Regions from separate parts of the Sporomusa termitida genome, predicted to be linked through region 1. Evidence: a T-box and tRNA genes for the amino acid it is inferred to sense, from the RefSeq annotation. Region 1 holds a T-box; the other holds one or more tRNA genes.
What was found. A T-box is a leader RNA that pairs with one kind of tRNA and senses whether it is charged. The one in region 1 lies ahead of tyrS (tyrosine--tRNA ligase), so its partner is inferred to be a tRNA-Tyr.
Positions count from the first base shown of each region.

Region 2: it has a tRNA-Tyr gene. The T-box ahead of tyrS (tyrosine--tRNA ligase) is inferred to sense a tRNA for this amino acid. The anticodon was not compared.

Region 1 covers NZ_CP036259.1:2,331,171-2,343,518, forward strand. The annotation lists gene SPTER_RS10860 (small, acid-soluble spore protein, alpha/beta type) at 1-325, shown strand, start outside; gene tyrS (tyrosine--tRNA ligase) at 375-1,592, opposite strand; T-box leader at 1,650-2,045, opposite strand; gene SPTER_RS10870 (transglycosylase domain-containing protein) at 2,434-4,614, shown strand; gene SPTER_RS25650 (hypothetical protein) at 4,685-4,813, opposite strand; gene SPTER_RS10875 (hypothetical protein) at 5,144-5,533, opposite strand; gene SPTER_RS10880 (YbaB/EbfC family nucleoid-associated protein) at 5,759-6,079, shown strand; gene SPTER_RS10885 (hypothetical protein) at 6,092-6,700, shown strand; gene SPTER_RS10890 (endonuclease MutS2) at 6,750-9,110, opposite strand; gene SPTER_RS10895 (U32 family peptidase) at 9,131-11,626, opposite strand; gene SPTER_RS10900 (alkaline phosphatase family protein) at 11,619-12,348, opposite strand, start outside.
Region 2 covers NZ_CP036259.1:30,518-42,865, reverse strand. The annotation lists gene rpoB (DNA-directed RNA polymerase subunit beta) at 1-435, opposite strand, end outside; gene rplL (50S ribosomal protein L7/L12) at 837-1,205, opposite strand; gene rplJ (50S ribosomal protein L10) at 1,258-1,788, opposite strand; gene rplA (50S ribosomal protein L1) at 1,975-2,679, opposite strand; gene rplK (50S ribosomal protein L11) at 2,743-3,168, opposite strand; gene nusG (transcription termination/antitermination protein NusG) at 3,183-3,725, opposite strand; gene secE (preprotein translocase subunit SecE) at 3,765-3,980, opposite strand; gene rpmG (50S ribosomal protein L33) at 4,111-4,260, opposite strand; gene tuf (elongation factor Tu) at 4,480-5,682, opposite strand; tRNA gene SPTER_RS00205 (tRNA-Met) at 5,860-5,936, opposite strand; tRNA gene SPTER_RS00200 (tRNA-Thr) at 5,946-6,021, opposite strand; tRNA gene SPTER_RS00195 (tRNA-Met) at 6,270-6,345, opposite strand; tRNA gene SPTER_RS00190 (tRNA-Tyr) at 6,365-6,449, opposite strand; tRNA gene SPTER_RS00185 (tRNA-Thr) at 6,459-6,534, opposite strand; gene SPTER_RS00180 (chemotaxis protein CheX) at 6,718-7,173, opposite strand; gene SPTER_RS00175 (undecaprenyl-diphosphate phosphatase) at 7,258-8,058, opposite strand; gene SPTER_RS00170 (NUDIX hydrolase) at 8,055-8,585, opposite strand; gene SPTER_RS00165 (DUF421 domain-containing protein) at 8,685-9,389, opposite strand; gene SPTER_RS00160 (6-phosphofructokinase) at 9,460-10,557, opposite strand; gene sigH (RNA polymerase sporulation sigma factor SigH) at 10,830-11,585, opposite strand; gene SPTER_RS00150 (NYN domain-containing protein) at 11,756-12,274, opposite strand; gene SPTER_RS00145 (VanW family protein) at 12,294-12,348, opposite strand, start outside.

The DNA of each region.
Region 1 (12,348 bases):
TCGTTTAGAAAAGTTAAAAATGAGTGTTGCCAATGAAACCCTTGGCAACACAATGAATACAGAAATAACCAGCGCCAGCTGCAAAAGTGTTGTAAATGAGAGGAAAACTGAGAGTGCCGAAGAACTGGGGTTTAAAGAAAAAATTGACACTGCCGGCCGGCAAAGCATGACGACCGGTGAGGCTGGAAAAATCGGCGGCTCCATGGGCGGACATAGCGGCGGACAAATGGTCAAAAACCTGATGGCAATGGCGGAAGCACAAATGGCTCCTGTTGATGGCACAACCCTTGAGGAGGTAAAAAAACAGCTGGCAGGCAAGCGGTGAAAATAAAACTGGGTCGCAGGTGCGACCCAGTTTTTATTCTCCTGTCAGGTTACTTAATAATAATCCGGTGATAATTCTTCTTGCCTTTACGAACCAGCAGGCTGTTATTTTCAAACAGGCCGGCGGCAAGCAGAAAATCCGGATCGGCAACCTTGGCATCGCCGACATAAAGCCCACCTTGCTGAATGAGTCTGCGGCCCTCACTTTTAGAAGGGATAATGCCGGTACTCACAAGCACATCCAGCAACTTAGCCCCGATTGTATCAGCCGTTACCGCCACCGTGGGGGCATTATCCAGTTTGCCGGCGCCGCCAAACAAGGCTTCCGCCGCCTGTTGCGCTTTCTCGGCTTCATATTGACCGTGAATCAGCTTAGTTACCTCAAAGGCCAGTGTTTTCTTGGCAATATTAATTTCCTTGTCCTTAAGAGCGCCCAGCCGCCGGACCTCGGCCATCGGTAAAAAGGTAAGGAGTGCGAGACATTTTTCTACATCGGCGTCATCAACGTTACGCCAGTACTGATAAAAATCATAGGGTGAGGTTTTCTCAGCATCCAGCCAGAGAGCTCCTTTTTCCGTCTTGCCCATCTTGCGCCCGTCACTGGTCGTCAGCAGGGTAAAAGTCAGGCCATAGGCCAGTTTGCCTTCCTTACGCCTGATAAGATCCGCCCCCGCCAGGATGTTGGACCACTGATCATCACCGCCCATCTGCATAATACAGTCAAAGCGGCGGTTAAGCTCCAGGAAGTCATAGCCCTGCATTAACATATAATTAAACTCCAGGAAGGATAAGCCTTTATCCAGCCGCTGTTTAAAACACTCGGCAGTCAGCATGCGATTGACGGAAAAATGCACGCCAATATCCCGCAAAAACTGCACATAGTTGAGGGTTAACAACCATTCGGCGTTATTTGCCATTAAAGCCTTGTCATCAGAAAAATCGATAAACCGCTGCATCTGTTTTTTAAAGCGCTCACCGTTATGGGCAATCGTTTCCGTTGTCATCATCTTCCGCATATCGGCTTTGCCGGAAGGATCTCCGACCATCGCCGTACCACCGCCGATCAGACAAATGGGACGGTGACCGGCCTGCTGCATATGGGCCATCACCATCATGCCCAGGAAATGACCGACGTGCAGACTATCGGCCGTGGGGTCAAAGCCAATATAAAAGGTGATTTTTTCCTTGGCCAATAGTTCACCGATTTCTTCTTCATGGGTTAACTGCTGGATAAATCCCCGTTCTTTGAGTGTGTTTAGTACAGACATTGCCAACTCCTCCTTCATTGCCCGGATTCATCCGGTAAAAATAAAAAACCGTCCCTGGTCAGGGACGGGGAACAACCCGTGGTACCACCCTTGTTGCTGAAATATCAGCCTCTCAAGCGAAGTTAAAAACTTCTATCAGGCCTTGTAACGGTGGCGTCCGGCCCAGCCTACTGCGAGCAGCTTGTCAGCCCTAATCCGGTGAATACTGACGGTCTATTTTCCGCAACCCTTAGTTGGCCGCAGTCAGCATACGTCCGGTATGCCGCCCGCGCCGCCTTGGTTTGCGAAGAATAGCCTCGCCATTATTCTGCCGTTTTAGAGCTGACAAGCTACTATCCATGTTCAGCCTGCTGCTCATAGGTGTAATTTCAGCCGGTTCACCTGCCGGGTTCCACCATCCCCTGGCTCTCTGCGAGGCTCATTCAGCTTACTTTTCCCATTCATCACATATTGCGCATATATTTTACTATATATACTATACCCGAAGAAAACCGGGTTGTCAATTTTAGTCATCCAACCAATGTGCAAGGATCTATTTTAGCACTTTTTAAGCCGCATGCTAATTTTTTGTGGTATAATGATTAGCGAATCAAATCCTGGTACCGTGCGTCACTTAGAATTTGCGATTAGAGTGCGAGGATTTTTTTGTCCTGCGAGGCGGAGAAGCCGCGCATATCGGACATATGCAAGGCGCCGACAACGAAGCAGGGCGGAAAAAGACCGCAATCTAAGCCAAATTTTTAGGTGACGCACGGTACTAGTACCGTGACCGGTTTGAAAATTCAGGTTAGATTGACTGCACTACATTGAACTTATAAAGAATTTGTAAGGGGAGAAAGCCATGCAAGATAAAGACCATAAAAGCAAAGAAACCAACCGGCGCAAACCCAGGAAAGCCACACGCACAATTACAGTGCTGGCGGTTGTTGTCTTCCTGGTTATGCTGACCGGCGCCGGCCTGGGTTTTTTAACAGCCAGTATCCATACCATGCCCACTTTGCAAGGAGAAATACGTCCGGCTGTTTCATCACAGATTTTTGATGCCAACGGCAAACTGATAACGACAATCCATTCCGTGGAAAACCGGTTACCTGTATCACTCAATAAAATCCCTAAACACTTGCAAAATGCATTTATTTCGGCCGAGGACACCCGTTTTTATCAGCACAGCGGTGTTGATCCCCGGGGGATCTTGCGGGCAGTCTGGTCCAACCTCGCTGACAGAGGTATATCTGAAGGCGGCAGTACAATCACCCAGCAGCTAGCCAGAAATGCCCTGCTTTCACAGGAACAGACAATTAAGCGTAAAATCCAGGAAGCATTTTTGTCTTTGCAGATCGAACGCCAGTACAGCAAAAATGAGATATTAGAGATGTATATGAACCAAATTTATTTTGGTCAGGGGGCTTATGGGGTCCAAACCGCTGCGCAGATATATTTTGGCAAAAATGTTGAGGATCTGAATTTAGCCGAATGTGCAATGATTGCCGGGATCCCCAAAAGCCCTAACTATTATTCTCCCGCCAGCAATATGAAAGCCGCCAAAGAACGCCAGTCGATTGTACTCGACCAAATGGTTAAATATGGCTATATTGACGCAGCAACCGCGGCTAAAGCCCGAGCCACGGAGATTAAGCTGGCTACCCGTTCGGTTGCCAACATGTCAACTGCTTCCTATTTTACTGATTATATTATGCAGCAGCTCATTGATAAATATGGGGCTGACGCCGTTTATAAAGACGGCCTTAAGGTATATACAACCCTTGACCTGGAAATGCAGGCTGCTGCTGAGCAGGCCATGAACCAACTCCCTACCAAACGTACCGAAAACGGTATCAAACAGCCGCAGGGAGCCTTAGTGGCAATCGAGCCCCAGACCGGCCATATTAAAGCCATGGTCGGCGGGCGCGGCAATGACCAGTTTAACCGGGCGGTCTTAGCGGAACGCCAGCCTGGTTCTGCCTTTAAGCCCTTTGTGTATTTAGCAGCGATTGAAAGCGGTCTTACCACCGCCAGCATTATTGATGACAGTCCAATCAGCTTCGGCAGCTGGTCGCCGGTGAACTATGACCGAAAATTTCGCGGTCCTGTAACCCTGCGGTCCGCCCTGGAACAATCGCTCAATATTGTAACAGTAAAACTGGCACAACAAACAGGGATTGATAAAGCCTTATATTATGCGCAACAAATGGGTATTTCCACCCTGGTATTAAAAGGCAATACCAATGACCGCAATCTGGCTATGTCGCTCGGCGGTCTTACCCGTGGTGTTACGCCCCTGGAAATTACCAGTGCCTATGGCGTATTGGCCAATAATGGTATCCGGGTTGAACCGACAGCCATTATCAAAATTGTCGATCGCACTGGCAAAGTAATCGAACAGTCCACACCGAAAGAGAAAGTTGTTATCAATGAGCGCAGTGCCTATCTTCTTACCGATATGCTGCGGGGAGTAATGACCAGCGGCACAGGCACCGGTGCTTACTTTGGGCGGCCTGCCGCCGGGAAGACCGGCACGACCAGTGACTATAAAGATGCCTGGTTTGTGGGCTTTACCCCGGACTTAGTCGCCGCAGTCTGGATGGGTTGCGACAGTCCGGAATATTTAGGCGGTGTTACCGGCGGCACCATTCCTGCCAATATCTGGCGAAGTTTTATGCGTGATGTGGCTGCTAAGTATGTTGCCCGTGATTTCGTAAGGCCGGCGGGCATCGTCTCGGCCCGCATATCAGTCAAAGATGGCTTACTGCTTACTGATCCAACCAATCCGGATGGCCGCAATGAGATTTTTGTTGAAGGGACTCAGCCTAACAAGCTTTCAACAGCAACCGTAACCAAAGATGCTACGGACAATAAAGACGGCAAAGACAGCAACCCTGATGCCGGCGGCAGCAGCGGGGAGCCTGGCAGCGATGAGAAAGTACCGCCGCCGCCACCGCCGGTAAAGAGCGATACCAGTCCATTATCCCCCCTGGCACCGCCGCCCCCTCCTAAACCCAACGCACCGATAAAAAAGAATTAGTTCGCAAAAAAAAACACGCGTAAATTTTACGCGTGTTTTTTTCCTCTGTTGCATATACATTTAATAGAGGTTAGCAACTGCTAATTCCTTTGTCGTTGTCACAAAAACAAAGAAGTAAAATAATAATTATTATAATAATGATCCAGCTACCGCCAAACCCACCACCAAAACCTCCGCAACCGCCAAACCCACGTGCCATTATATTTCCTCCTCCCAATCTCCTGAAAATTTCTTTCTGTTCTTACCCTTAATATCTGAACCCTGTTTTTGGGGGTCACACGCTATTGCAGTGTGTTCCTCTGTAAGTAATGCTTATAGTGAAGTATCATCACTATCGAAAAAGAACAGTAACAGGATAATGATGATAATCCAGATACCACTGAAGCCATTGCGGCCAAATCCACCACGAGACATTAACACTACCTCCTCCTTAATCGTCTATTAACGAGGGCGAAGTACCGCCCGCCCTTCTACTTCAATATATACAGTTCGTGTAGGAAGTGTTACTGACCTCAACTGGCATTTAGCGCTAATTTTTATTTGTTTCAAATAGTCTTCTGATTTGTTTAGGGGCATCGGTTGCCACCTTCACCGACTGCATGGTGCTATTAATTACGTCGGTAACATTTCTAATTTTGTCTACCGTGGAAGTCATGGAGTCAATCCGCCTGTCCATAGAAAAGTTTTCCGAGGCCAGTGTTAATAGAATGACCATCAACTGAATGTTGAAGCTGGGGTTTTCCATTACTTTTCTAAAGAACGCAGCCGGTCCACGGGCAGCCGCTGTTTTTTTGGGTATTGTTGCCGGCAGGTTCTCCGGTTGTTCTGTAACATCCTGAGGCCCGGCTTGTTGCTCTTCTGCTTTAGCTGCTTTGCCTGCAGTAACGCCTGGATTCCGTGGATATTTCCGCACGCGCATATTCCCACCCACCCTCACATTGAACTTTTTTCTAATCCAATATATGAAAGATAAGAGTATTTGGTCTCTAAAAAAGTTTGGACACTCACAAAAAATGCGTAATTGAATAAATTGGATAAACAAAATACCTTATAAGCGAGAGCTTACTCCACTATTGCACCCGGAATTGGCAGTTAAATTAGTGGCAGTCAGCTATCGGATAAAAACAGAGGAGGTGCATAACCAATGTTTGAACAATTTGGCAATATCATGGAAATGGTTAAAAAAGTTCAGAGTAATGTTGATAATGTTCAGGAACAACTGAAACAAGAACGAATAGAGGTATCAAGTGGCGATGTTGTGAAAATTCTTGTAAACGGTCAGCAGGAGCTTATCTCTATCCAGTTGAATGCAAAATATCTTATGGCCGATAATACAGCCCTGTTACAGGACTTATTAACAGCTACCATTAATAACGCCTTGGCCAAATCACGCGAACTAAATCAGGAAGCAATGAGTAAGCTGGCCACAGATTTAAACCTGCCCAAAATTCCTGGCATATTTTAAGGAGGAGGTACTATGCCGAACGATACCGATAATCCAGGATCTTCATCGCTATTAGGTTCAATAACCCGGATGCTGGACGCTAATAGTAGTGCCGGGGCCGGTTCTGACAATTTAATTACAGTGTTGGCACTACTATGTTTATTCTCTATTGTTAATAAAAATAATAATGCCATCAGCCAGCCAGGCCTAAATCAACCGGCAGCTAATAGCAATCCGCTCCATAAACTACTGGGTGAATTGACAAAGGGCGGTGACGGGGGCGGTGGCGGTATCGGCGGCAGCGGTTTCTCGCCCGATACATTAATGTCACTATTACCGTTATTAAACAGCCCGCAGCTTAAATCCAAACTAAACCCCGGCACAATCAGCACCGTTCTCGGCTTGTTAAACAATCTGGGCGGCCTTGGCGGCCCGGCTCAAGACAAACCCAAAGCAGAGCCCAAGCCCGAGCCACAAAAACAACCCCGCGAATCTGAGCCTGCTCCCCCGGCGCCGGTTGCCGATCCGCAGTCGGTACCAGCACTTAAGCAGCAGCCAATACCCGCCCAGGAGGCAGAAGAGCCTGATGATCCGGACAGTAAAAATTTTGGCCGTTATTTAAACTGGAAAAACAACTTTTGAAAATAACAAAACCGGGGGTATTAACCCCCGGTTTTGTTATTTTTCTATATTAAATCAGTTTAGCAATCGTAGCGCCTGTGCCGCCTTCGTTAAGTTCCGCAATCTGGATACTTTTTATATGGGGGTGATTTTTCAGGTATGCCCCCACGCCTTTGCGCAAAGCCCCTGTCCCTTTGCCATGAATGATGAGCACCTCCGTTAAGCCTGACAGGATGGCATCATCAATATATTTATCGAGTACGTTTTCAGCCTCCTCAATGCTCATACCGCGAATATCAATTTGCCGGGCTGCGTTTGCAGCCCTGGGCATAAGGCTGCGTTTGGCAGCAGCCGGCCCCGGCGCTTTAACCGGTTCGGCCAGCACCCGGCAGGCTGATACCGGCACAGTAAATTTTAAAACACCAAGTTGTACCGTTACATCAGCGCCGCTTACTGCCAGCACTTCGCCTTTCTGTTTTAATGTTGCAACATAGACATTCATTCCCGGCGTTACCATCGCCGCCGATAATGCAGGCAGATCAGTCCGGTCCTCGACGGCAAACTGGTTAATCTCCGCACTGCTGGCCTTAAGCTTCCGTCGGCCAGTTTCAATGGCATTCTGCCGTTCCCGGCCGCTGCGCTCAGAAAACTGCTCCTTCAGTTCGGCAATTACTTCTTCCGCCGTCCGCCTGGCCTGGCGGATAACGCCGGCCGCTTCTTCCTGGGCCTTGGCTAACACTGCCGCCTTTTTTTCGGTAAGATTATTCTCTTTAGCAGCTAGTTTTTCTTTTGTTTTATTCAATTCCTGTTCCAGACGTTTTACTTCATCTAAACGGACGGTAAACAATTTCTTTTGTTCTTCCAGGGCCTGCAGCACGGTTTCAAAATCGGCGTGCTCTTTATTAATTAATTCCCTGGCGCGGGCAATAATTTCGGTCTCAAGCCCGAGACGGCGGCTAATTGCAAAGGCGTTACTGCTGCCAGGTATGCCGATCAGCAGCCGGTATGTGGGAGATAGGGTTTGTATGTCAAATTCTACACTGGCATTTTCAATTCCCGGTCTGGTGTAAGCAAAGGTTTTTAATTCACTATAATGTGTAGTCGCAATGGTTTTGGCCCCAAGTGTATGAATATATTCAAGGATTGCCATCGCCAGGGCCGCCCCTTCACTGGGGTCGGTACCGGCACCAATCTCATCAATAAGCACCAAATCGTTGGCCGATATTTTCTTTAGTATGTTAACCAAATTGGTCATATGGCCGGAGAAGGTACTCAAACTCTGTTCAATACTCTGCTCATCACCAATATCGGCAAAGATATTGCCAATCACCGGCATCTCCGAATCAGGCGCCGCCGGTACAAATAAACCGGCCTGGGTCATAAGGGCAAACAAGCCTACTGTTTTCAGGGTTACGGTTTTGCCGCCTGTGTTCGGTCCGGTAATAAGCAAGGTCGTAAAGTGCCGGCCAAGGTGGACATCAATGGGTACCACCTGTTCAGCAGCGATCAGCGGATGACGCGCCTGCACCAGCTTAATATATCCTTGATGGTTAATCACCGGTTCAATGGCCTGCATGTCAATACTCAGTTTCGCTTTGGCAAAAATAAAATCCAGCCGGGCTAAAACTGCAAGGTTAGCGGCAATGGCTGCCGCCACTTTGGCAATATGACCGGCTGCCACTGTTAAAATCCGTTCAATCTCGCTTTTTTCGGCAGCCATCAGCTGTTTTATATCATTGTTCAAATGGACAATGGCAATGGGTTCAATAAACAAGGTGGCACCACTGGCTGACTGGTCATGCACGATACCGGGAAAATTGCTGCGGAATTCCTGTTTTATCGGGATAACATACCGATCGCCGCGCATCGTGACTAACGCATCCTGAAAAAACTTCTGGTATTCACCTGACCGCAGAATACTATCCAGTCTTTCTTTTACCCGGCCCTGGGCCTGCTTTATCTCCCGGCGAAGCTTTAAAAGCTCGCTGCTGGCATCATCCCTGATTTGGCCTTGTTCGGTTACTGTTGCCTCTATCATTGTTTCAATATTTCTTAAGACCGTTATTTGGCCGGCGATCGAGTTTAGCAGCGGCGTTGCTACAGGCAGGTCGCCGAAAAAATTTTTCATACGCCTGGCCGCATACAGGGTACTGCCGATTGCCAATAATTCATGGGGTTCCAAAACAGCTCCAAGCTCCGCTCTTTTTATTGCCGCCCGCACATCGCGGATTCCTCCGAGCGGCACAGTGGGGATATTGTTCAGCAGCTCGCGGGCTTCGGCGGTTTCCGCCAGACGCCTTGCGACCGTATCGGCCTCACTCACAGGCACCAGACTCTCCGCCAGCTCCCGGCCCATAATTGAGCCGGTGCGTTCGGCCAGCATGTTCCGGATTTTATTATATTCCAACGTCGTTAACACGGATGCTTCCATGTAAATTCTCCTCTAACTTCTTATAATACGCCGCGAAAAAAGTGCCCCCGCGTAATATGCCCATGCTCAACACCGCTCACTTTATCCTGCAGCAGCAGTGGATGATTTTCTCCCTGGTCAAGGAGCTCACGGTACATTCGGGTTATATGTTCTATTTCCCTGACCGTATTATACTTGGCCTCAAACCGCAGCCGGCTTAAACCGGTTCGCATAAGCCGCGGCACATGGGGCAACATGGATAATTCCTTGGCATTAAGAACATGCATGCGGCAAAACTGGTCAGTAGTAATGGGAAACAACTCATTCATTCTGTCCTTTAGCCAGTATTGCCCCCGCAAACAAGCCTGCTTACATTGCCCGGCCGTATCGCCCAAAAAACTGCCAGGCAGGCAATATTCAGAAATCATCAGCGTTACATACCCATGCACCAGGCATTCGGTTGGGGCCAGCTTCCTGGCGGTAATTGCTTCCACCTGCGCAAAACTGAGTTCCGGTGAAAGTGTCAGGCTCGCTAAGCCCCGAGCGCTTAAATATCCTGCCGTAACACTGTTATATATATTCAACGGGTAATCGCCGTGCAACGGCGCATCCACAAGCTCCCGGAGCAGCTGGAGGGTACCGATATTACCGGCACTGACTGCATACGGCTTAAGCCGGTTAAACAAAACGGCACTGGCCTTCAGTTCGGCCAGTTGATTTTGATGTACTAAGCGCGGCGTATTAAAAATAATCTTACGGTTATGCCGGCGGGCATAATCTGCCGCATTATGATAATCTTCAGCAGATAATGCGTGTTTTCCCAAACATTCGCCGCCAAACATAACAATATCCGCGCCGTTATCAACCGCAGCCTGTAGCTTGTCCACGGCATCGACATTAACCACCAGTTCAGGTTTGTTAGCCCGTCCGGTTGTTTGCAGCGGCGGCAGCAGGGCGGCAATCGAGCTGCCGTTAGGAAGCGCAGGCCTGGCAAACCTGGCCAGGCCTGCCGCTTCCAGCTGTTCTATCGCCCGCCGCCTGGCGTCATTCATCTCACTGAGGGGGACCATTACTTCACCCTGCAGCTGGCACTCCAGCTGATTCAGACGAAAAACAGTGGTGCCCAGCCGCTCCATCTGTTTAGCCACGCTCGCCGGTGTGAGCGGTCTTTTCCGGGCTTTTTCGGCAATGAAAACCGTTGCCGCCCGGCCGCTGAAGCCGTCGGCGTCCCGCACCGTTATAACCATTGGCTTGCCTTCTTCAGCCGCTACAACAATATCCACCGGAATACGCCGCACAGCCTCCGCCCGGCTAAAATACGTCCTGGCCCGTTCCATCAGTTTGGCATCAAATACCTTAAATACCCGGTCATTGTCACGAACAGGCGAACTTACCGGAATCGACACCGCCGTATTGGCCGGAGCCTCAGTCACCGCAGCACCATTGACCGTCATCGTCTGCACCGTAACATTGACCCGCCCGCCGACTTTAACCCAAAACTCAATAATATCGCCAACGGCGAGCGGCTCATCCAGTTTGATAACAGTAATTTTGCCGGCCGCCTGATAGCTAAGCACCCGGCCGACCCGGACACCGCGGTTGTTGGGACGCCGGTCACTCATCATATTCCGGCCGTTTTTGCCATAGAGATGAGCGGTGGTAAAATCCCGGTTAAAGATCTGGGCTAAATCCTTGCGGTCTTGCGTGCTGACAACATAGTTATTCCTGTCTGCCAGATAGCTGTCAAGCGCCCGGCGGTAAGCGTCGACCACTACGGCAACATATTCAGGACGCTTCATCCGTCCCTCGATTTTAAAAGAAGTCACCCCGGCCTGCATGAGATCAGGAAGTACTTCGATGGTATTGAAATCCTTCGGACTCAGTAGATACTCCCCGGCACCGGCCGCCTGTAAAAGATCGTTGCCGTCGGCGCCGACAAGGGTATAAGGCAGCCGGCAAGGCTGGGCACAGCGGCCACGGTTGCCGCTGCGGCCGCCAATCATGCTGCTCATCAGGCATTGTCCTGAATAGGAGATACACAGGGCTCCATGGATAAAAGTCTCGATCGCCACAGAGGAATTTTTACATATGTACTCAATATCTGTCAGGGTCAGCTCCCTGGCTAATACCACTCTGGTAAACCCCATGGCGGCTAAGAATTGAACCCCTGCTAAATTATGAACCGTCATCTGCGTACTGGCATGCAGGGGCAAAGCCGGTACGATATCTCTGGCGATGACAGCCACGCCCAAATCCTGGACGATAATCGCATCTACGCCAAGCTGATATAAATGCCGCAAATAATCAGCCAAAGCCGGTAATTCACTGTCATCAGTCAGGGTATTGACCGTAATATACACCATAACGCCACGCATATGCGCAAACCGTACGGCTGCCGCCAATTCTTCATCCGTAAAATTAGGGGCATAGTGTCTGGCGCCAAACATTTTACCGCCCAGGTAAACGGCATCGGCGCCGCTTTCCACGGCCGCCGCCAGGGCTTCTTTAGAACCTACAGGCGCAAGTAATTCAATCACATGGATCATCCTTTCCTAAAACCGCTGCTATGGCCGGGGCAATACCGGTTAAATCAGTGATTGCGCCCACTGCTGCCTGCGCCTGACAGCCCAGGGCAATAAGCGGAACCTTATTTAACGTATGGGTTTTTATACTCATATCCTCAAAATTGCCATGGTCACTTGTTATTATGAGCAGCGTAGCAGCCGGCAGCTGTTCATAAACGGCGCCAATAAAAGCATCCAGCAGTGCCAGAATGGCGGCCGCAGCCTGCCAGTCCTGCTTATGGCCAGCCCTGTCAGTCTGAAAATATTCAAAAATAGTGAAGGAATATTTCCTGGAAATATTAACCAGATTTCCGGCGGCCTGGCTGGGACTCAACACTGGCAAACCATGTACTCCCCACTCGGGAAGAGCGGCATTGGTAATATCCTGGTACACGGCTTCATTGCTATGCATTTCCGGCAAAGACCTAAGCCGCATGCCGGTACTCAGAGCCGCCAGGGTGATCGCCGAATGGCGGCGCTTGCGGTTAGCCACCAGTTCAAAATAATTCGGTGTATACATATTGGCAGAGGTTGCCGGCAAGCCGGCTTGGGCAAGCCGGCGCATAATGTTGTTTTCAGTAATAATACCGGCAAGCTGAGGCCCCGGGAAAGCCTGTAGATGCCGCCCCATGGCCCTGGCCGTATTCAGACCGGTAAGAATAGCGGCCTGCCCGGTTGCGCTTTGCGGTAATCCG
Region 2 (12,348 bases), 2.3 Mb from region 1:
GCCATAGTATACGCCTGGTGAGCGTACAAGCTGGCTGACAATAACCCGTTCAGCGCCATTAATAATAAATGTGCCATTGTCAGTCATGAGCGGAAAATCGCCCATAAACACTTCCTGCTCTTTTATCTCCTGTGTTTCTTTGTTGTACAGCCGGACGCTGACGCGAAGCGGAGCGGCAAAGGTAACATCACGTTCTTTGCACTCTTCGACATCATATTTAGGTTCGCCCAGTGTAAAGTTTTCAAAGGACAGAATCAGGTTGCCGGTGAAGTCTTGAATTGGAGAGATATCACGGAATATCTCCTGCAAACCTTCCTTAAGAAACCAGTTGTAAGAATTCTTCTGAATTTCTATAAGGTTGGGCATGTCCAGTACTTCTTCAATTTTGGCATAACTATACCTGAACCTTTTGCCCACCGGAACAGGATTAAACATTAACCCACCCCTTAGCCATTTTACACAGACATAGTGCGTTATCATCATATCCTACACATAAGATAGTAATATTCCGCAAATACTAAGCCGGTAAAATGAATGATAAAAAATACAAAACAAGCAAGGCTCTATCTAATAATCAAGGTCCTTGCTTTTTTTCGATGAAGACCGATTCATCCTCCATTATATTACTATTTCCTGCCATTCCGAAATTTATACGCCGGATTTTATAAGGTTTTTCATAAAAAATTCCAGCAGACAGCTAGTAAATATAAACATGTACGGCGATATATAATGGTATCATATCTTCTCTAATTCGTCAAGAAAAATTAGGGATAATATGAAATTATTTGAAATTTAAAAAGGAGCACCTGCACAGGTGCTCCTTTTATTAAGTTAAATTATTTAACTTCTACAGTTGCGCCAGCTTCAACAAGTTTAGCTTTAAGAGCTTCGGCATCCGCTTTGGAGATTTTTTCTTTGATTGCTTTAGGTGCACTGTCAACCATATCTTTAGCTTCTTTGAGGCCAAGACCGGTAACTTCGCGCACAACCTTAATAACATTAATTTTGCCTGCGCCGGCGTTGGTCAAAATTACGTCAAACTCGGTTTGTTCTTCAGCAACAGGGGCGGCAGCGGCAGCAGGAGCAGCAGCGGCAGCAGGAGCAGCGGCAGAAACACCGAATTTTTCTTCCAGAGCTTTTACCAGTTCGGAAAGTTCGAGCACAGTCATTTGCTCAATGGCTTCCATAATTTGTTCTTTAGTCATGTTAAAATACCTCCACAAAATTCATTTAAAATTATTTTCTAAGCTAACTAGATTACGCTGATTCTTTTTGTTGACGAACAGCGTCAAGCGCATACACCAGATTGCGCACAGTGCCGGAAAGCACATTGACAAAACCGGCGATAGGAGCCTGCATTCCCGCTAGAACCTGAGCAATAAGCACTTCGCGCGCGGGCAGGTTGGACAGGGCTTTAACGCCATTAGCGTCAATTACCTTGCCTTCTACCAAACCAGCTTTTACTTCCAGCGTCTGCAGTTTGTTTTCCTTGACAAAATCAGAAATAACCTTGGCCGGAGCCACAGGATCAGTCGCAGACATGGCAATGGCGGTCGGTCCTTCCAGATAAGGATCAAGGCCTTCAATACCAGCTTCTTTGGCAGCAATGCGTGTCAGGGTATTCTTAAACACCCGGTATTCAACACCTGCTTCACGCAGCTTGCGACGCAGTTTGGTATCCTGAGCCACAGTTAAGCCGCGGTAATTGGTCAGAACGGCACCTTTGGTAATACTGAGCTTTGCTTTCAGATCAGCAACCGACTGTTGTTTTTCTTGTGTGATAGCCATTTATTACACCTCCTTTAAAAAGCATAAAGCAAAAGCGGCCTCCAGTGTAAACACACCGGAGGCCGCGTTATAACCATTTTGAGTTACACGCTGCAAATCCCCGGCCTCGGCAGGAAAGCTCATCCTAAAAGCTTTTACTTGTATAACCTGCGGTCTACAGCCTTATGCATATAAACTTTATGAATGTTACTCTTTTTTGCCGGGTGCTTTGAGCGGATTAACTTTGACACCAGGGCCCATAGTTGAGCTTAAGGAAATATTGCGCATATACTGGCCTTTGGCAGCAGATGGCTTAACCTTAATCAAGGTATCAATCAGTGTATAAAAATTCTTAAGCAGTTTTTCACTGTCAAAAGAAACTTTGCCGATAGGAGCATGGATATTACCGGCTTTATCGGTACGGTATTCAATCTTACCGGCTTTAATTTCATTAATGGCACGGGTTACATCAAGAGTAACAGTACCAACTTTGGGATTAGGCATTAAGCCCCGGGGTCCGAGAATCTTACCCAGGCGCCCCACCATACCCATCATATCAGGTGTAGCCACCGCTACATCAAAATCAGCCCAGCCACCCTGAATTTTTTCCACCATATCTTCAGCACCGACGAATTCTGCACCGGCGGCCTCAGCTTCTTTGGCCTTTTCCCCTTTGGCGAATACCAGCACCCGTTTGGTTTTACCGGTGCCGTGAGGAAGCACAACAGCACCGCGAACCTGCTGATCTGCATGTTTCGGGTCAACGCCCAGTTTAACCGCAACTTCTACAGTTTGGTCAAACTTAGCACTTGCAGTCTTTTTTACCAGTTCTACTGCTTCATCAGGGTCATATAACTTATCTAAATCGACAAGTTTAGCAGCTTCGATATACTTCTTGCCATGTTTAGGCATATTAATCAACCTCCTTTGTGGTAATAACGGAAGTACTTAGTCCTCCCACTTACGACGCCGCTATTAATCGACGACGTCAATGCCCATACTGCGGGCAGTTCCTTCAATCATCCGCACAGCAGCTTCTACGCTGGCAGCATTGAGGTCTTGCATTTTAGATTCGGCGATTTCCCGCACCTTATCCCGCTTAACTTTAGCAACCTTCTTTGTGTTAGGTTCGCCGGAAGCAGTTTCAATACCGGCAGCTTTTTTCAAAAGAATAGCGGCAGGTGGAGTCTTGGTGATAAAGGTAAATGATCTATCTTCAAATACCGTAATTTCGACCGGAATAATAAGACCCGCTTGTTTGGCCGTTCTTTCGTTAAACTCCTTAACAAAAGCCATGATATTGACGCCAGCCTGACCAAGAGCCGGACCTACAGGAGGAGCCGGAGTAGCTTTACCTGCGGGAACTTGCAGTTTTACAAGCTTTACAACCTTTTTAGCCATTATATTACACCTCCTTAATCAACTTTCGTGACCTGAGTAAACTCAAGCTCTACAGGTGTTTCCCGACCAAACATGTTGACAAGCACTTTAAGCTTGCCCCGATCAGGATTAATATCCATTACCGTGGCTGTCCAATTTTCAAAGGCACCAGAAGTAATTCGCACTAACTGATTGAGTTCAACATTTATTTTGGGTTTAGCCTCTTCCATACCCATTGATTTGAGGATATGTTTGACTTCACTTTCGCTCAAAGGAATCGGCTTGGTTCCTGAACCGACAAAACCAGTAACCCCCGGCGTATTGCGCACAACATACCAGGAGCGGTCTGTTACAATCATTTCTACCAGAACATATCCGGGGAAAACTTTTTTCTTGGTAATTTTTTTCTTACCGTCTTTTATTTCCACTTCATCTTCCATGGGTACAAGCACACGGAAGACTTCGTTTTCCATTGCCATAGAATGGACTTTTTTCTCCAAATTGGCTTTTACCTTGTTTTCATAACCGGAATATGTATGGATAACATACCAGTGTTTTTCGAGCTTTTCGGATTCCATAGCCTCAAGGGACGCTAATACGTCCCCCACCTCCCCAGTCTACTTCATGATCACCTTTAACACCTGAGTAAACGAAGCATCAATTACCCATATCAGAGCAGCAACAACAATAACCGTCACAAATACGATTCCCGTATAGGAAATAAGTTCTGATTTGCCCGGCCACGTTACCTTTTTTAATTCAGCTTTTACTTCCCGTAAAAATTTCTTCCAGCGCGATGTATTCGTCTGGACAGCTGTTTCCTGGGCGGCCATTCTCTCACATCCTGTGCGTGCATTTTGATAAAGGCAACAATGCTTAAGCCCCGCAAGGGATTGAAAGATTGCTACTCTACCAATCGACCACACCACTACTTATAGTGGCAAACTTAAGCAATTGTTACAGTTACTTTGTTTCTTTGTGCGGAGTTTGTTTCTTGCAAAACTTGCAGTATTTGTTAAACTCCAATCTATCCGGGTCATTTTTCTTGTTTTTATTGGTCTGATAATTGCGTTGTTTGCATTCTGTGCAGGCCAATGTTACCGCGTTGCGCATCCTGTACACCTCTCTTACCAGTAAATATAGCGCCGTGAGTCTATAATTTAATAGTTTTTCTTAAATGTCACTAATACAATTTATCATAATTATATCGGCATGTCAATAGCCCACAGGTTCGGGCATGTCAATAAATAAGGCAGGGTTATTTCCCTGCCTATTTATTATATCATATAAAACTTCAAATATACAGTTTTTCTATAAAATAACATATTTTAACTATTCAACAACCGCAGTTACAACGCCGGCACCAACGGTGCGGCCGCCTTCACGGATTGCAAAACGCAGGCCTTCTTCAATAGCGATCGGGGTAATCAGGGCGATGTCCATTTGAATGTTGTCGCCAGGCATTACCATTTCCACGCCTTCCGGCAGGGTAACAACACCGGTTACGTCCGTTGTCCGGAAGTAGAACTGCGGACGGTAGCCGTTAAAAAACGGGGTATGACGGCCGCCTTCTTCTTTCGACAGTACATATACTTCCGATTTGAATTTGGTGTGCGGTTTAATCGAACCTGGTTTTGCCAGTACCTGGCCCCGTTCGATTTCTTTCCGGTCAACACCACGCAGCAGGGCACCGATATTATCCCCGGCCACGGCCGAATCCAGCAGCTTACGGAACATTTCTACGCCCGTTACTACGGTTGATTTCGGTTTTTCTGTCATACCTACGATTTCGATGGTATCACTGACTTTTACTACACCCCGCTCTACACGGCCGGTTGCTACTGTACCCCGGCCGGTAATGGTAAATACGTCTTCCACCGGCATCAGGAACGGTTTATCAGTGGCCCGTTCCGGCGTCGGGATGTAGCCGTCAACTTTGTCCATCAGTTCATGAATCTTGCCGCACCATTCGCATTCGCGCTTGGCGCAGCCGCAGTTAAGTACTTTTACTGCCGAACCGCTCACTACCGGAATGTCGTCACCGGGGAATTCGTAGCTGGAAAGCAGTTCGCGCACTTCCATTTCCACCAGTTCCATCAACTCCGCGTCATCAACCAGATCCGCTTTGTTCAGGAACACAACCATGGCCGGTACGCCTACCTGGCGGGACAGCAGGATGTGTTCACGGGTCTGCGGCATCGGGCCGTCAGCGGCCGATACAACCAGGATGGCGCCGTCCATTTGGGCGGCCCCGGTGATCATGTTTTTAACATAGTCCGCATGGCCCGGGCAGTCAACATGCGCATAGTGGCGGGCAGGAGTTTCATATTCCACGTGGGCGGTGTTGATGGTAATACCGCGTTCTCTTTCTTCCGGTGCTTTATCGATTTGATCATAGGCCATGAACTCGGCGCCGCCGTGTTTGGCCAGCGTCATGGTAATTGCGGCAGTCAGCGAGGTTTTGCCATGGTCAACGTGACCAATTGTACCAATGTTAACATGGGGTTTGTTTCTTTCAAACTTTTTCTTAGCCATTTTCGAGTGTTACCTCCCCTTAATTATAACTTTATCATATTATGTATTAACACAAATAATCAGCAGTATACATCATTTTACAAAACTAGATTATTCTATTTAATAAGCAAAATTCCTGCTGCCGCCAGCAATAAATATAAAAACCCTGCAAATATCTGCAGGGTTTTTATATTTACATGGTGGCGGCGCAGGGATTTGAACCCCGGACACTTCGGGTATGAACCGAATGCTCTAGCCAACTGAGCTACGCCGCCATATTAGGATGGAGCTAGTGACCGGGATTGAACCGGTGGCCTTATCCTTACCAAGGATACGCTCTACCGACTGAGCTACACCAGCAAATAGCGCAAACGACTTATTAGCGCCCATCTGCTTCGTTGCTCCTCAAAGCGTTTGCTTACGCACTTCCCAGTGCGCCGCGCTGCACGCTTTTCCGGTGCGCCTCGCATCTGGACACTACTAAGCCGTTTGCGGCTGCGTGGCAGATAGTTGGCTTGTCGCAGATGGTGGGGTTAATAGAGTTCGTTTCTTTATAAAGCTGTGCTTTATAAATTCAGGTTAGAACCTATAAAGCACGTGAATTACTTTGGTTGCGGGGACAGGACTTGAACCTGTGACCTTCGGGTTATGAGCCCGACGAGCTACCAACTGCTCCACCCCGCGATGTTATTAAGATTGTGATTGGTGGAGGGAGGTGGATTCGAACCACCGAAGTCAAAGACGGCAGATTTACAGTCTGCTCCCTTTAGCCACTCGGGAATCCCTCCGAATTTGGATGGAGCTGGCGAGAGGAATTGAACCCCCAACCTGCTGATTACAAGTCAGCTGCTCTACCAATTGAGCTACGCCAGCATCTTTTTTTTGTTAGCCCTGTCTAGTGACAAAACATATTATATAATACCGATGATGCTGTGTCAACATCTTTTTACTAGTAATTTTTACATTTAGCCGTTGTCCGTCTTTGCCGGCCATAGGCTTCCCAGCTTCGGCAGATAAGACGCATGGCTAAGTTTGAAATGAACCGCATTTTTTTATCTATACGCCAAGGCTAACATTAACCTCAATAGGCTCAGAATCGATCAGTAAACTAAGCGCCAAATACTTAGTATTGCTTACCTGTACGGTGTACTCACTACCAACAACAATGCTGGGAGGCGAAATATCCACAGACAGACCCTGCTTTTCAAAATTTATGGCGGCATTGGCCGTAACCATATTAACCATTTCCGAAAGGGCGCTCTGGGCCATCTCGTCCATTTCCGGCACAGGCATTCCCATCATAATGGTTGAGGCAACCTTCTTCGCGGTATCAGCGGACATATTATAGGCTACATTTCCCTTAACGCCTCTGGTAATGCCGATCATTACCGTAACCCCCTGGCTTGCCAATAGCTGTTCCTTGACCGACAGTCCGCGCCGGTTGATTTCTTTAAAGCCGAGCTGCGGCAGGATTGTTGTTATTGCTTCTAAAAATGGATTAATTAATTTCACATCCAAAGCGCCATAACCTCCAACAGATAAATTCATCAGCTTAGCATCTATTATTACGCACGTATACCAGGAATCCGCGGCGATTTACTTTATAAAAAAATAGTAATAAGAGAGTCCGGCTACAACAAACCGGTAGTAAGCAAACGAAGCCAGGGTGGAGTTATTAAGAAACCGCAAAAACCAGACAATGGATACATAGGCGGTAATAAACGCGACAATAAAGCCAATAGCGAACATCGTAACGTCCTCAAAGCTCAGCTGATTCCATATTTTCATTAAATCGTACATGCAGGCCACCAGCATAAGCGGCACGGCAATGATAAAAGAAAACTCGGCTGCGGCTTTGCGGCTCATACCTAAAAATAATCCACCGGCAATGGTTGAGCCAGAGCGCGAAAAGCCTGGCCAAAGGGATAAAAATTGAAACAAACCCACAAAAAAAGCCTGTTTTATTGTCATCTGATCGACATTATTGGTGACCGGGCGCCGTGAGAATTTCTCAGCTGTCAGCATGAGCAGAGCACCGGCAATCAGACCGATAATCACTGTGTAAGGGGAAAAAAGATAGGTCTTGATGAATTCATGCAAAAGATAGCCAAGCCCCATCACCGGCACAATGCCGGCCAACACATGCATAGCCGTAAGGCTGCCGCCAAAACTGTTCAGGGCCGGGGGCCTAAGCATCGCCAAAAATTTGTCTTTATATAAAATCAACACGGATAAAATAGCCCCTAGTTGGATAAACACCTCAAATACACTGGCTTTTTCCCCTTCAAAGCCTAATAAGGAACCAACAAGAATCATGTGCCCGGTTGATGAAATCGGTAAAAATTCTGTCAACCCTTCCACAATACCAATGATTACCGCAATCAAATTGTCACTCACTGGGTCACTTCCCTCTTCTTATTATTGTGATCTGCCTGCAGCAAACCGATTACCTGCCTGTCGGTGGGAAAAGCAAGGTCAGGCACCGAGTCCAGCGGAAAATAAGCCACCTGGTCTAAGTCATCGCCCGGTCCAAGGGTGCCGCCAATAACTTCGGCCAAAAACCAGACACCGACAGTATGAACAGCCGGATTATGAAAGTTTGATAAAACCGCGTAAACCTGACCGGGTTCGATAGACAAGCCTGTTTCCTCCTGGAACTCCCGTTTAACCGCCGCCCGGATATCTTCATCATATTCCACATAACCGCAGGGTATGCACCATAACCCGGGATAACTGGCAGCTACAGCCCGCCGGCCCAGCAAAATTTTCCCGTTTTGCCGCACAATTGCCGCAACCCCCACAATCGGATTCTCATACATTGTATAGGAACAGGCGGCACAGACCAGGCGCTCACGGTCCCCCACCTGACGATAACCGACCTGGCCGCCGCATTTAGGACAATAATTAAAACGCTGACTTTTCATAATTACCTCCCTGAAACATGTTCCTATTTTACCACATTTCGGTTAAATATCTTGCATATTCTAAAAAATTTAATATTTTCGTAAGAAAAGCCCGGGGCATCAATGTAAAAATACATTGCACTCCCGGGCATCATCATGAATTACATGCAGCCGTTTGTCCTGGTCCATGAAAGCAATGAAAACATTGTTAATGGTGCTTACATGTTGGCAGCGAAACTCTTCAATCTGCTGTGGTGATAATCCCATATCAGCCAGTACGCGTTCCTGCAACTTTCCCTCCAGGATTACAGGTACCAGGACACTGTTCGGGGTAACATTAAAATTAACCTGACAAGGTGTCAATGGCAAATGCTCCGCTTTCTTTAGCACGCTTAGCCGGCCATGGGGCTCTAACACGGCAAGTTCTACGACAGTAATATCGAAAACGTCTCTTTCCCGCAGCAGCTGCAACAGGGTTTCCACAGGCATATGTACCTTGCGCAGGCTTTCTTTGATGATTTGACCGTTTTGCACCATCACCAGCGGTTTAAAGTTAAGTTTATGGTTGACCGGGCGAATTTTAATACTTAACCAGCCAAAGACCAGTTGCATTCCTCCCAGCGCCAATAAGGCAATCAGCGAGCTTGCCAGTTCAATGCGGGGATCAACAATAAGTGCACCTGCCACTGCGCCAATAGTAATTGATGTCAGAAAATCAAACGAACTGAGTTCACCCAACTGGCGGCGGCCGATGGCCAGCATGATGACAAGCAGCACCCCCATGCCGGCAACAACCCTAAATAGAGTAATGCCCAATGTTTCCATCGTAGCCCTCCATTGCGCGGCTGCAAAAACCTCGCTATTTAGGGCTTATTATAACCCGGGCCCAGTTTTCTTAATCACCAAAACAAACACCAATTGCCCGGCCGGCAAGTAATAGTTCGTCTTCAGGCGTAATATTATTGGCTTTACCGGCAATGTCAGCAATTGGTACACGAATAATCCGGTTTTTTTGTAAAGACACCATAATACCGAAATGTCCCGCCAGCACACTTTGCGCAGCAGCTACGCCGTAACGTGTTGAAAGCACCCGGTCAAACGCGGTTGGCGTCCCGCCCCGCTGAACATGTCCCAGTACGGTGCAGCGGGACTCCATGCCTGTAAGCTCCTCAATCTCTCTGGCCAGCTTTTCACCGATGCCGCCCAAGCGCACTTTTTCATGACTGCCTTCGACAATACGCGCTATTGATATTTCCCCGCCCAAAGCATGAGCCCCCTCAGCAATAACAATTAAACTGAACTGCCGGCCCCGCTGCTGACGTTCCTTAATCTTGGCAATAACCGAGCCAGTGTTAAAAGGTATTTCCGGAATTAAAATACAGTCAGCGCCGCCAGCCATGCCGGCATGTAATGCAATCCAGCCGGCATATCTGCCCATCACCTCAAGCACCATAACCCGGTGATGTGATTCGGCGGTAGTATGCAGCCGGTCAAGAGCATCTGTAGCCACACCAACAGCGGTGTCAAACCCGAAAGTCCGCTCAGTAACCGGTATGTCATTGTCAATAGTTTTCGGAACAGCGACCACCGGCAAACCCAGCTGATGAAATTCCCCGGCAATCTTAATGGTTCCATCACCGCCGATAACAATAAGCGCCTCAATCCCGGCCTGCCGCAGGTTATTCAGAGCGCGGGCCGACATATCTGTATAAATAACCGCCCCCGCCTGTGTCTGAGGATAGTTAAAAGGATTATCACGGTTCGTGGTTCCCAGTATCGTCCCCCCGCGCGGCAGAATCCCGGCCACACTTTCATCTGTCAGTTGCATCATTTTATTTTCGACCATGCCGCCAAAGCCATTTTTTATACCCCAAACAGTAAGTCCCCGGCCCAGTGCCGTTCTCACAGCCGCCCGGATTACAGCATTAAGCCCCGGTGCATCACCGCCACCTGTCAGTATTGCTATCGTTTTTATTTGATTCAGCTTTGTCATATGCTCAACCACCTCCGTTATATATTGGGATGATAAGAAAAGACTTGGCTTGTGCCAAGTCCTTTAGGACGACGGCAGAAGCCTTAGTCGTTCTTATGTCCACAGAATTTTTTTATAAATTCTGGTAGACTTAGACTTGGCTTGTGCCAAGTCCCTCGGGACGCCGGCAGAAGCCGTCTGTGCCCGTTGGGTAAAGATTTTTCTTATCCCTTAGTTCACAGCATCGCATCGTATTATGATGGAGTAAGAAAAAATGACACCGGCTAATGGTGTCATTTTATACTACGTTGGTCATCATAGCTGTCACTGTAGTTGTTTAGATCTGCCGGAACCTCTTTATTCAGGCCGGTTAGGCCTCTGTACATACCCCGAATATCGCTGTCTTCACCGCGATTTTCCAGATATCGCTCCAGTTTACGTTTTACTCTTTGCAGAGCATTATCAATCGATTTGACATGACGGTCAAGTTCAACGGCAATTTCTTGATAAGACTTGCCATCAAGATATGACATCAGTACCTTCCACTCCAGATCGCTTAAAATCTCGCCCATTTTCTCTTCAATATCAACAAACTCTTCACGGCTGATTACCAGTTCTTCCGGATCAGTGACTTTAGAGCCGGATAACACATCTAATAGCGTCCGGTCAGAATCTTCATCATAAATGGGTTTATTTAAAGAAACATACGAATTCAAGGGAATATGCTTCTGTCTAGTGGCGGTCTTAATGGCGGTAATAATTTGCCGAGTTACACACAATTCCGCAAAAGCTCGAAACGATGACAGCTTATCATTGCGGAAATCGCGAATGGCCTTATATAAACCAATCATGCCTTCCTGGATGATGTCCTCACGCTCAGCGCCGATTAAAAAATACGATCTGGCTTTAGCCCGCACAAAGTTGCGATATTTATTAATCAAATACTCCAGAGCGACCGTGTTGTCATTATCTTTGGCGTCAAATACTATTTCTTCATCAGTTAAGTTGTCAAAACAACCATACAGATCGCGTTGAGTATTAACCCGCATCGCCCCCACTAGTTTTTATTTTGCTGTCGATAATGGCCAAAACCAATTTTCTTTTATCTGCAAAAACCGGCCATTTGTCATTGTGAAAAAAATAAAAGTGCACTAAAGGGATAGTGCCTACGGTATTAGTTCACGTCTTATCACAATAAATTATACCTGTAAGCGCAAAGTTAGTCAAGCCCATCTCTGCGCATCGCTTCAAGGCGCTTAAAAATATCCTGTCCCAGACGGCTGCCAAGCTCATGCCGGTCCCGCGCAAATACCTTCTGGGAAATGTTTGCCTTAATCTCTTTTTTGGCGCTGGCAACGTCATTTCTTAGTTCGCGGGCTGAAATCCGGAACGCGCCCGCCCCCAGAACAAACATTTGCTCGGCCGAATCAGAGGTGACAACATAAACACGTTCTCCCTGGCGGACAAGATAGTATACCATTTTCTCGATACAGCTGTCAGCCGTTTCACCTTCTTTGGTGTAAATCACCTCCAATTCACTATTCAGGATCTGGCTGGCACCTTTGCCGGCAGCCAGATGGGCATCAAACACAATAATTGTCTTAAATCCTTTATATGCACCATACTCACTCAGTATGTCCACAAGTTTGGCCCGGGCATATTCTAAACTGTCTTTTATTATACTCAACTCCGGCCAGGCATTAATCACGTTATAACCATCGACGATTAACAAGTCCATCGAGAAAAGATCTCCAATCTTATTGCATACTGCCGGCATCAAACGGTTTGTCTGTATCCTTAGTCCTCTTTGTT